One region of the Streptomyces sp. NPDC050085 genome, then DNA from elsewhere that is predicted to be linked to it. Evidence: riboswitches for the same ligand, from Rfam matches in the RefSeq annotation. Region 1 holds a riboswitch; the other holds the start of a gene.
What was found. Region 1 has a riboswitch for S-adenosylmethionine ahead of thrC (threonine synthase). Riboswitches for the same ligand answer to the same signal wherever they lie in the genome.
Positions count from the first base shown of each region.

Region 2: another riboswitch for S-adenosylmethionine. It lies ahead of ACIBUY_RS21550 (aminotransferase class V-fold PLP-dependent enzyme); the one in region 1 lies ahead of thrC (threonine synthase).

Region 1 is NZ_JBITJZ010000010.1:140,564-144,929, reverse strand. Features, by position in the region: gene ACIBUY_RS31345 (cold-shock protein) at 65-271, opposite strand; gene ACIBUY_RS31340 (MoaD/ThiS family protein) at 703-978, opposite strand; gene thrC (threonine synthase) at 1,018-2,331, opposite strand; SAM riboswitch class I at 2,350-2,505, opposite strand; gene ACIBUY_RS31330 (glucosyl-3-phosphoglycerate synthase) at 2,654-3,601, shown strand; gene ACIBUY_RS31325 (trehalose-6-phosphate synthase) at 3,701-4,366, shown strand, end outside.
Region 2 is NZ_JBITJZ010000005.1:417,426-421,791, reverse strand. Features, by position in the region: gene ACIBUY_RS21560 (rhomboid family intramembrane serine protease) at 1-742, shown strand, start outside; gene ACIBUY_RS21555 (Lrp/AsnC ligand binding domain-containing protein) at 739-1,020, shown strand; gene ACIBUY_RS21550 (aminotransferase class V-fold PLP-dependent enzyme) at 1,098-2,471, opposite strand; SAM riboswitch class IV at 2,659-2,776, opposite strand; gene trpD (anthranilate phosphoribosyltransferase) at 2,863-3,927, opposite strand; gene ACIBUY_RS21540 (cytochrome bc complex cytochrome b subunit) at 4,064-4,366, opposite strand, start outside.

The DNA.
Region 1 (4,366 bases):
CCGCGCCCCCTGGGGGACGCGGACCCTTCGTCTCGTACGAAGCTTCAGTCAGACGCGACGCGCTTCAGCTAGTGGCCAGGCGGACCATGTCGGCCTGCGGCCCCTTCTGGCCCTGCGAGATCTCGAATTCCACTCGCTGACCCTCTTCGAGGGTGCGGTAGCCGTCCATCTGAATCGCGCTGTAGTGGACGAATACATCCGCACCACCGTCGACCGCGATGAAGCCGTACCCCTTCTCCGCGTTGAACCACTTGACGGTGCCCTGAGCCATGCCTAACTCCCCTATTACTGGCCCTTGCGCGAGTCCGCACTTCGCGGACCCGGGTCAGACCTCACGCCCCAAAGGGTTTGGGGGTGTGCGCCGGAACGCGTCGACCGCGGCTGAATGTATCTGCCCAACTGCCGTCTGCAACAGGTCAATCGGACGAGAATTCTGGGCACGCTCGATCGGGGGAATCGGGCCAACTCGCCGGATCTCAGGGCAAGTCGGGCCGCGTAAATGCCATAAAAGGCCCGAATGGGCTGGACACTTTGGCTGCTTCTTGTCGGGGCCCGGGCGAGAACTCATATGCGCCCGTCATGCACCACAGAGGAGAACGAACCAGCTTCCCCAACTGTACCCCCCTCAACCATGCAGAATTGCCCCCTCCGCTTCTCTCGCGGAGGGGGCAATTCAAGTAACTCTGCGTAGAACGCGAAAGATCAGCCGCCGGCGACGGCCGGAATGATCGAGACCCCGGCGCCGTCCGGCGTCGCCGTCTCGAGGCCCTGCTCGAAACGGACGTCGTCGTCGTTCACGTACACGTTCACGAAGCGGCGCAGCTTGCCCTGGTCGTCGAGGACGCGGGCGGCGATGCCGGTGTGGTTCTTCTCCAGGTCGGCGATGACGTCGGCGAGGGTGGCGCCCTCGGCGGGGACCTCGGCCTGACCGCCGGTGTAGGTGCGGAGGATGGTGGGGATGCGGACGTTGACGCTCATGGGGGTGACTCCCGGTGCTACAGGGCTGGTTCGATTGGCTCAGTCGGTGGCGAGGCCCGCATCGCGGAACGCCTCGAGGGACGGCCGGATGGTCGCGGTCGCCTGGGACGAATCGGCAACGGCGTCGAGCGTCTTGAGCCCGTCACCGGTGTTCAGGACGACCGTCGTCAGGGTCGGGTCGATGAGGCCCGCCTCGATGAGCTTCTTCGTGACGCCGAGGGTCACACCGCCCGCGGTCTCCGCGAAGATGCCCTCCGTCTGCGCGAGCAGCTTGATCGCGTCGACGACCTGCTCGTCGTTGACGTCCTCCACGGCGCCGCCGGTGCGGCGCGCGATGTCGAGGACGTACGGGCCGTCGGCCGGGTTTCCGATCGCGAGCGACTTGGCGATCGTGTTCGGCTTCTGCGGGCGGACCACGTCGTGGCCGCCCTTGTAGGCGACGGAGACCGGGGAGCAGCCCTCGGCCTGGGCGCCGAAGAGCTTGTACGGCTTGTCCTCGACGAGGCCGAGCGCGATGAGCTCCTTCAGGCCCTTGTCGATCTTCGTGAACTGCGAGCCGGACGCGATCGGGATGACCAGCTGGTCGGGCAGCTGCCAGCCGAGCTGCTCGCAGATCTCGTAGGCGAGCGTCTTGGAACCCTCGCCGTAGTACGGACGGAGATTTACGTTCACAAAGCCCCAGCCCTCGCCCAGCGGGTCGCCGATGAGCTCGGAGCAGAAGCGGTTCACGTCGTCGTAGTTGCCCTCGATGGCGACGAGGTCACCGCCGTAGACACCGGCCATGACGACCTTGCCCTGCTCCAGGTCGTGCGGGATGAACACGCAGGAGCGGAAGCCGGCGCGGGCGGCGGCGGCGCCGACGGCGCCGGCCAGGTTGCCGGTGGAGGAGCAGGACAGGGTGGTGAAGCCGAAGGCGCGGGCGGCCTCGATGGCCTGGGCGACGACGCGGTCCTTGAAGGAGTGCGTCGGGTTGCCGGAGTCGTCCTTGACGAACAACTTGCCCTGCTCGACGCCGAGTTCACGGGCGAGGTTGTCGGCCTGGACGAGCTTGGTCCAGCCCGGGTTCAGGTTCGGCTTCTCGGCGACGTCGGCCGGGACGGGCAGGAGAGGGGCGTAGCGCCAGATGTTGGCCGGGCCCGCCTCGATCTGCTTGCGGAGGGCTGCGGCTTGTTCGGGCCCCCCGACGGGCAGGTCGTAAGCGACCTCCAGAGGCCCGAAACACTCGACGCACGCGAAGATCGGACCGAGCGGGAACTGGGCGCCGCACTCGCGGCAGGAGAGGCCACTGGCCGGCCCCAGATCAACAGCGGCGACGGTGGTGGTCGTTTCGGTGGCGACAGTCTGTACAGCCATGAGAGGCGAGGCCCTTTCTCCTCATCTTCCTCGCGACGCACCTCGCCGCGAGACGGATTTGGCACCTTCCCTAGCCGGGAGCCTCGCTGCGCACGGTGATGTGTGCGGACGAGACCGGCTGGAGGGTTGCCGGGGCTTCAACGGGCCGTATCCCTCTGCCCCTCTGGATGAGCGGTATTCGATTGTGAGTTTCAGTTGTGGGCTCGGGTGACCCCCGACATGCGATGGTCACCGGCGTTGTTCAAGACTGTAACCGAAGCCCTGGACCCTTGAGATAGTCGTCCGTACCGCGAGATGGATCACATACGGGAGGACCCTGACCGTGCTGGAAGAGGTCGAGCGCTGGCTGAGCAGGCGTTCCTGGTCCGTGGCCGACCGCCCGCTGCACCAGCTGATCGCGGCGAAACGTACGTCGGGCCAGAAGGTCAGCGTCGTCCTGCCCGCGCTCGACGAGGAGTCGACCGTCGGCGAGATCGTCACCGTGATCCGGCGCGAGCTGATGACGCAGGCGGTGCCGCTCGTCGACGAGCTGGTGGTCGTGGACTCCGGTTCCACGGACCGTACGTCCGAGGTCGCCGCGGCGGCCGGGGCCCGGGTGGTGCACCGGGACACGATCCTGCCGCGCATCCCGGCCAGGCCCGGCAAGGGCGAGGTGCTGTGGCGGTCGCTGTTCGTCACGTCCGGTGACATCGTCTGCTTCGTGGACGCGGACCTGAAGGAGTTCTCGGCGGACTTCGTCTCCGGGATCGTCGGTCCGCTGCTCACCGACCCCGGCGTGGATTTCGTGAAGGCGATGTACGACCGGCCGCTGGGCGGGGCGGCGGGCCAGGGCGGGCGCGTGACCGAGCTGATGGCCCGGCCGATACTCAATCTGCACTGGCCCCAACTGGCGGGATTCGTCCAGCCGTTGGGCGGTGAGTACGCGGCGCGCAGGTCGCTGCTCGAGCGGCTGCCGTTCCCCGTCGGATACGGGGTCGAGCTCGGCCTCCTCGTGGACGCGCTGCACACCGTGGGCCTGGACGCGCTGGCCCAGGTCGACGTGGGGGTCAGGATCCACCGGCACCAGGACGGGCAGGCGCTCGGCCGGATGGCCGCGGCGATCTACCGCACGGCGCAGCTGCGGCTTGCGCGCGGGCATCTGGTGCGGCCGGTGCTGACGCAGTTCGAGCGGGGCGAGGACGGCTTCGAGCCGAGGACGTACGCCGTGGACACCGAGGAGCGCCCGCCGATGGCCGAGATCGGCGAGTACGCGGAGCGCCGCGTGGCGTGAGGCAGGACGGCCCGCTGCCGAGCGGGTCGTATACGGCCGGGCCCCGGACGGGGTCCGGCCGTACGTTTGAACGCTTCCGGCCCGGGCTAGCGTGCCGGTATGGCTTCCACGCATGGTGCTGCTGAGGTTCTCGTCGCGTCCAACCGCGGCCCGGTCTCGTACGTCGTCGACGACGACGGGACGATCGGGGCGAGGCGCGGCGGAGGCGGTCTCGTCTCCGCGCTGAGTGTGGTCGACGACAAGCTGTGGGTGTGCGCGGCGCTGGGCGACGGCGACCGGGAGGCCGTGCGGCGCGGGGTCGGCGAGCCGGGTGTGCGGATGCTGGACATCGACGCGGGCGTGCACGAGGACGCGTACAACGGGATCGCGAACTCGGTGCTGTGGTTCGTGCACCACATGCTCTACCAGACGCCTCTGGAGCCGTCGTTCGGCACGGAGTTCCGGCGCCAGTGGGCTTCCTACGAGGCGTACAACCGGGCGTTCGCCGAGGCGCTCGCGCAGGAGGCCGCCGAGGGGGCGGCCGTCGTCGTGCAGGACTACCACCTGGCGCTGGTGCCGGGGATGCTGCGCGAGCTGCGCGACGACCTGCGGATCGGGCACTTCTCGCACACGCCCTGGGCGCCCGTCGACTACTTCCGGATGCTGCCCGACGACATCGCCGAGCAGCTGCTCAAGGGCATGCTCGGCGCGGACCGGCTGGCCTTTCTGACCCGGCGCTGGGCGGACGCGTTCATCGACTGCTGTACGCGGATCCTCGGGGGCACC
Region 2 (4,366 bases), on a different contig from region 1:
CGGGCGCGACGCGACCGGAAAACTCGGAAAAGTGACCGCTTTCCTCAGGGGCCACCCGGCCCCGGTCACGTACGGAATCATCGCCGTCTGCTGCGTGGTCTTCGTGCTCTCCCCCGCCTCCGGTCTGAACCCGACGTACGGCACGGGCGACCGGCTGCTCGCCGCCCAGAGCGCCTACTTCCAGCGCTGGGGCGTGGTCCCCACCGAACTCTTCACCGGATCCCCCCGCGCCGCGCTCGCCCCGCTCACGGCCCTGTTCGTGCACGGCAGCTGGATCCACCTGCTGGGCAACATGCTCTTCCTGTACGTGTTCGGGGCGATGGTCGAGGAGCGCATGGGTCACCTCCCGTACGCGGTCTTCTACCTCGTCACCGGCTACCTGGCGCTCTTCGGCTACGCGCTCGCGCACACCGGCTCGGACCAGTCGCTGGTCGGCGCCTCGGGTGCGATCTCGGCGGTCCTCGGCGCCTTCCTCTACCTGTTCCCCGATGCCCGCGTGACGAGCGTCTTCCCCTTCCTCTTCTTCCTGCCGCTGCGCTTCCCCGCGTGGGTCGTGCTCCCGTTCTGGGTGGCCCTGCAGTGGGCCGCGGCGGGCCAGGACAGCCAGGGCCCCGGCGTCGCCTACCTCGCCCACCTGGTCGGCTTCTCGCTCGGCTTCCTCTACGCGTGGGTGAGGTACAAGGGGCGGGCTAAGGTTGAGCCAGCCCCAGCCACGGCCACCGAGGGAGACAGCCAGCCGTGATCACCGCGATCGTGCTCATCAAGACCAGCGTGGACCGGATCCCCGAGATCGCCGAGTCGATCGCGGCCCTGGACAGCGTCAGCGAGGTCTTCTCCGTCACCGGCACGTACGACTTGATCGCCATGGTCCGCGTCGCGCGGCACGACGATCTGGCGGACGTCATCCCGGGCAAGATCAGCAAGATCCCGGGCGTCGAGGCGACGGACACGCACGTGGCCTTCCGTACGTACTCCCAGCACGACCTGGAGGCGGCGTTCGCGATCGGCCTGGACGGCTAGGGCGTGTCACGGAAAAGCCGCGGCCGCGAGTGCTCAGAACCGAGCAGACGCGACCGCGGCATTTCTATGAGCGCACCTTACGAAGCCGGAACACAACGCCCGTCCTCAGTGCGGTAGTTCCAGGCGGCGCCATCGCGCACCAGTTCCTTCACCGCGGCCACGAAACGCTCCACGTGCTCATCGGGCGTACCGGCCCCGAAGCTGACCCGGATCGCGTTCAGCGACTTCTCCCCCGGTGCCGCCTCCGGCGCCCCGCACTCGCCCTGCGTCTGCGGGTCCGAGCCGAGCAGGGTGCGCACGAGCGGGTGGGCGCAGAACAGGCCGTCCCGCACGCCGATCCCGTACTCGGCGGAGAGCGCGGCGGCGAAGTGCGAGGAGTTCCACCCCTCGACCACGAACGAGATGACGCCGACGCGCGGGGAGTCGTCCCCGAACAGCGAGAGCACCTTCACCTCGGGCACCTCGGCGAGCCCGTCCCGCACCTTCCGGATCAGGAACCGCTCGCGCGCGACGAGGTTGTCGAACCCGGCCTCGGTCAGCGCCTTGCAGGCGGAGGCGATGGAGTAGACGCCGATGACGTTCGGCGAACCGGCCTCGTGGCGGGCGGCGGTGTCGTGCCACTCGACGTCCACGCCACCGTCGCCGCGGCGGGCGACCTTGCGGGACGCGCCACCGCCGGCGAGGTACGGCTCGGCCTCGGTCAGCCAGTCGGAGCGCCCGGCGAGCACGCCGGATCCGAACGGGGCGTACAGCTTGTGCCCGGAGAACGCGACCCAGTCGACGTCCAACTCCTGGACGGAGACGGGGTGGTGGGGCGCGAGCTGAGCGGCGTCGAGCACGATGCGGGCACCGTGCGCGTGAGCGGCCGCCGCCAGCTCGCGCACCGGCCAGAGCTCACCGGTGACGTTGGAGGCACCGGTGACGCAGACGAGCGCGGGGCCGTAGGGGTCGCGGTCGGCGAGGGCCCGCTCCAGGGTCTGGACCGCCTCGTCGGGGGTGCGCGGCGCGTTGAGGTAGGTCACGCGGGCGTCCCGCCACGGCAGCAGCGACGCGTGGTGCTCGGTCTCGAAGACGAAGACCTGGCAGTCGGCGGGGAGCACGGCGGCGAGCAGGTTCAGCGAGTCCGTGGTCGACCGGGTGAAGATCACCTGGTCGTCCTCGCGGCAGTCGAGGAACTCGGCGACGGCGACACGGGAGTTCTCGAACAGATCGGTGGACAGCTGGGAGAGGTACCCGGCGCCGCGGTGCACGCTGCCGTAGTACGGGGCGTAGGCGGCGACGTCGTCCCACACGCGCTGCAGGGCCGGCGCACTGGCGGCGTAGTCGAGGGCCGCGTACGTCACTTCCCCACCGGTGACGAGCGGCACGGAGACGTCCCGGCCGAGCACGGCCAGCGGGGCGATCTCGGAAGGGGTCTCGATACAGGCAGCGGCGTCGACGGAGACAGACATGGGTGAACTCCCTGGTGAGTCAAGAGAATTGACCATGCCGAAGCCACGACTGAGCCTACGGAACAGGGCTCGACGGCATGGAAAGAAAAGAGGAAACGGGTACGCAGAGGCGGGGCCGAAACGCCCTATCGCATTCGCTTGCTCACGAGACTGCTCCCTTGAGGACCAGGACCCCAGGGTTGCAAGGGGTCCGCGCTTGCCATGAGCCTTGCTGCTCACGGCCTGGTCTTCACCCAGGGCACCCCGCCACGGACGGAGGGTTGCCGGACAGCGGGCTGGGGCCTCGATCGCTGTCACTCATGACCTTGAAGAGCATCCTGCCACACGTCTCGGATACGGCAAGGGCGCAGTCCAGTTCTTGAGACGTTCCGGACTGCGCCCTGCGTCACACTCAGCGGTTGCTGGCGACGACCCAGCGTTCGAGCGTGGCCTTGGCCGCCCCGGAGTCGATCGACTCGGCGGCCCGGTCCATGCCGGCCCTGATCTGCTCGGCGAGCGTCCCGCTGCCCGGCCGCACGGCGACGAGCGCGGCGGCGGAGTTGAGCAGCACGGCATCGCGCACGGGCCCGCGCTCCCCGTCGAGCAGCCGCCGGGCGACCTCGGCGTTGAACGACGGGTCCCCGCCCCGCAGCGCCTCGATGGACACCGGCTCGATGCCGACGTCCCGCGGGTCGAAGACCTCCTCGCGCACGGACCCGTCGCGCACGACCCACACCCGGGACGTCCCGGTGATGGTCAGCTCGTCGAGCCCGTCGTCGCCACGGAACACGAGCGAGGAATTGCCGCGCTCGGCGAAGACCCCGGCCACCACCGGCGCCATCCGGGCATCGGCGACCCCGACCGCCTGCGCCCGCACCCGGGCCGGATTGGTCAGCGGGCCGAGCAGGTTGAACACGGTCCGGATGCCGATCTGCCCGCGCGCCGCGCCCGCGTACCGCAGGGCGGGGTGGAACTTCACGGCGAAGCAGAAGGTGATGCCCGCCTCGTCCGCGACCTGGGGGACGCGGGCCGGCGTCAGATCGAGATTGACGCCCAGCTTCTCCAGTACGTCCGACGAGCCGGATGCGGAGGACGCGGCCCGGTTGCCGTGCTTGACCACCTTCACGCCGGCTCCCGCGATGACGATCGCGGACATGGTGGAGATGTTGACGGTCTTCGCGCCGTCGCCGCCGGTCCCGACGATGTCGACGGTCTCGCCGGGCACCTCGATCACATTGGCGTGCTCGTACATCGCACGTACGAGACCGGTGATCTCCTCCACGGTCTCGCCCTTGGCCCGCAGCGCCACCACGAAGGCGGCGATCTGCGCGTCGGTGGCCTCGCCGCGCATGATGCGGTCCATCGCCCACGCGGTGTCGTCGGCGCTCTGGTCACGGCCTTCCAGCAGGCCGTTGAGGACGGAGGGCCAGGAACGGCCCGCCGCGGTGTTGCCTCCTGCGGGGGTCAAAGCGCTCATGGCCGCTCCTGAAGTTGTCCGTAAGGATGGAACGGACCCACCTTATCCAGCGGTGGGGACGGCAAAGAGCCCCCGTCCAGTGCCTGGACGAGGGCTCCTGCCGTGGCGGACAGCTGACGGATCAGCCGATCAGGGATCAGTGGTGGCCGTGGCCGCTGGTGATCTCCTTGTACTCCTCGGCGGTGGGCTTGGGGATCTGGTTGTTCTCCCCGTAGTAGCCCTTCGAGAGCTTGGCGCGTGCCTTCTGCAGGCGCGACACCTTGCGCTCCACACCGTTCTCGTCGACCTCGGGGCCGAGCTCGAGCGGCTCGTACTGCTCGTGCGCCGTGAGGGTGTGCAGGGCCTCCTGGTTCAGCGGCTCGTGCACCTCGATGAACTCACCGTGCGGCAGGCGCTTGATGATGCCGGACTCGCGTCCGTGCAGCACCTTGTCCTTGTC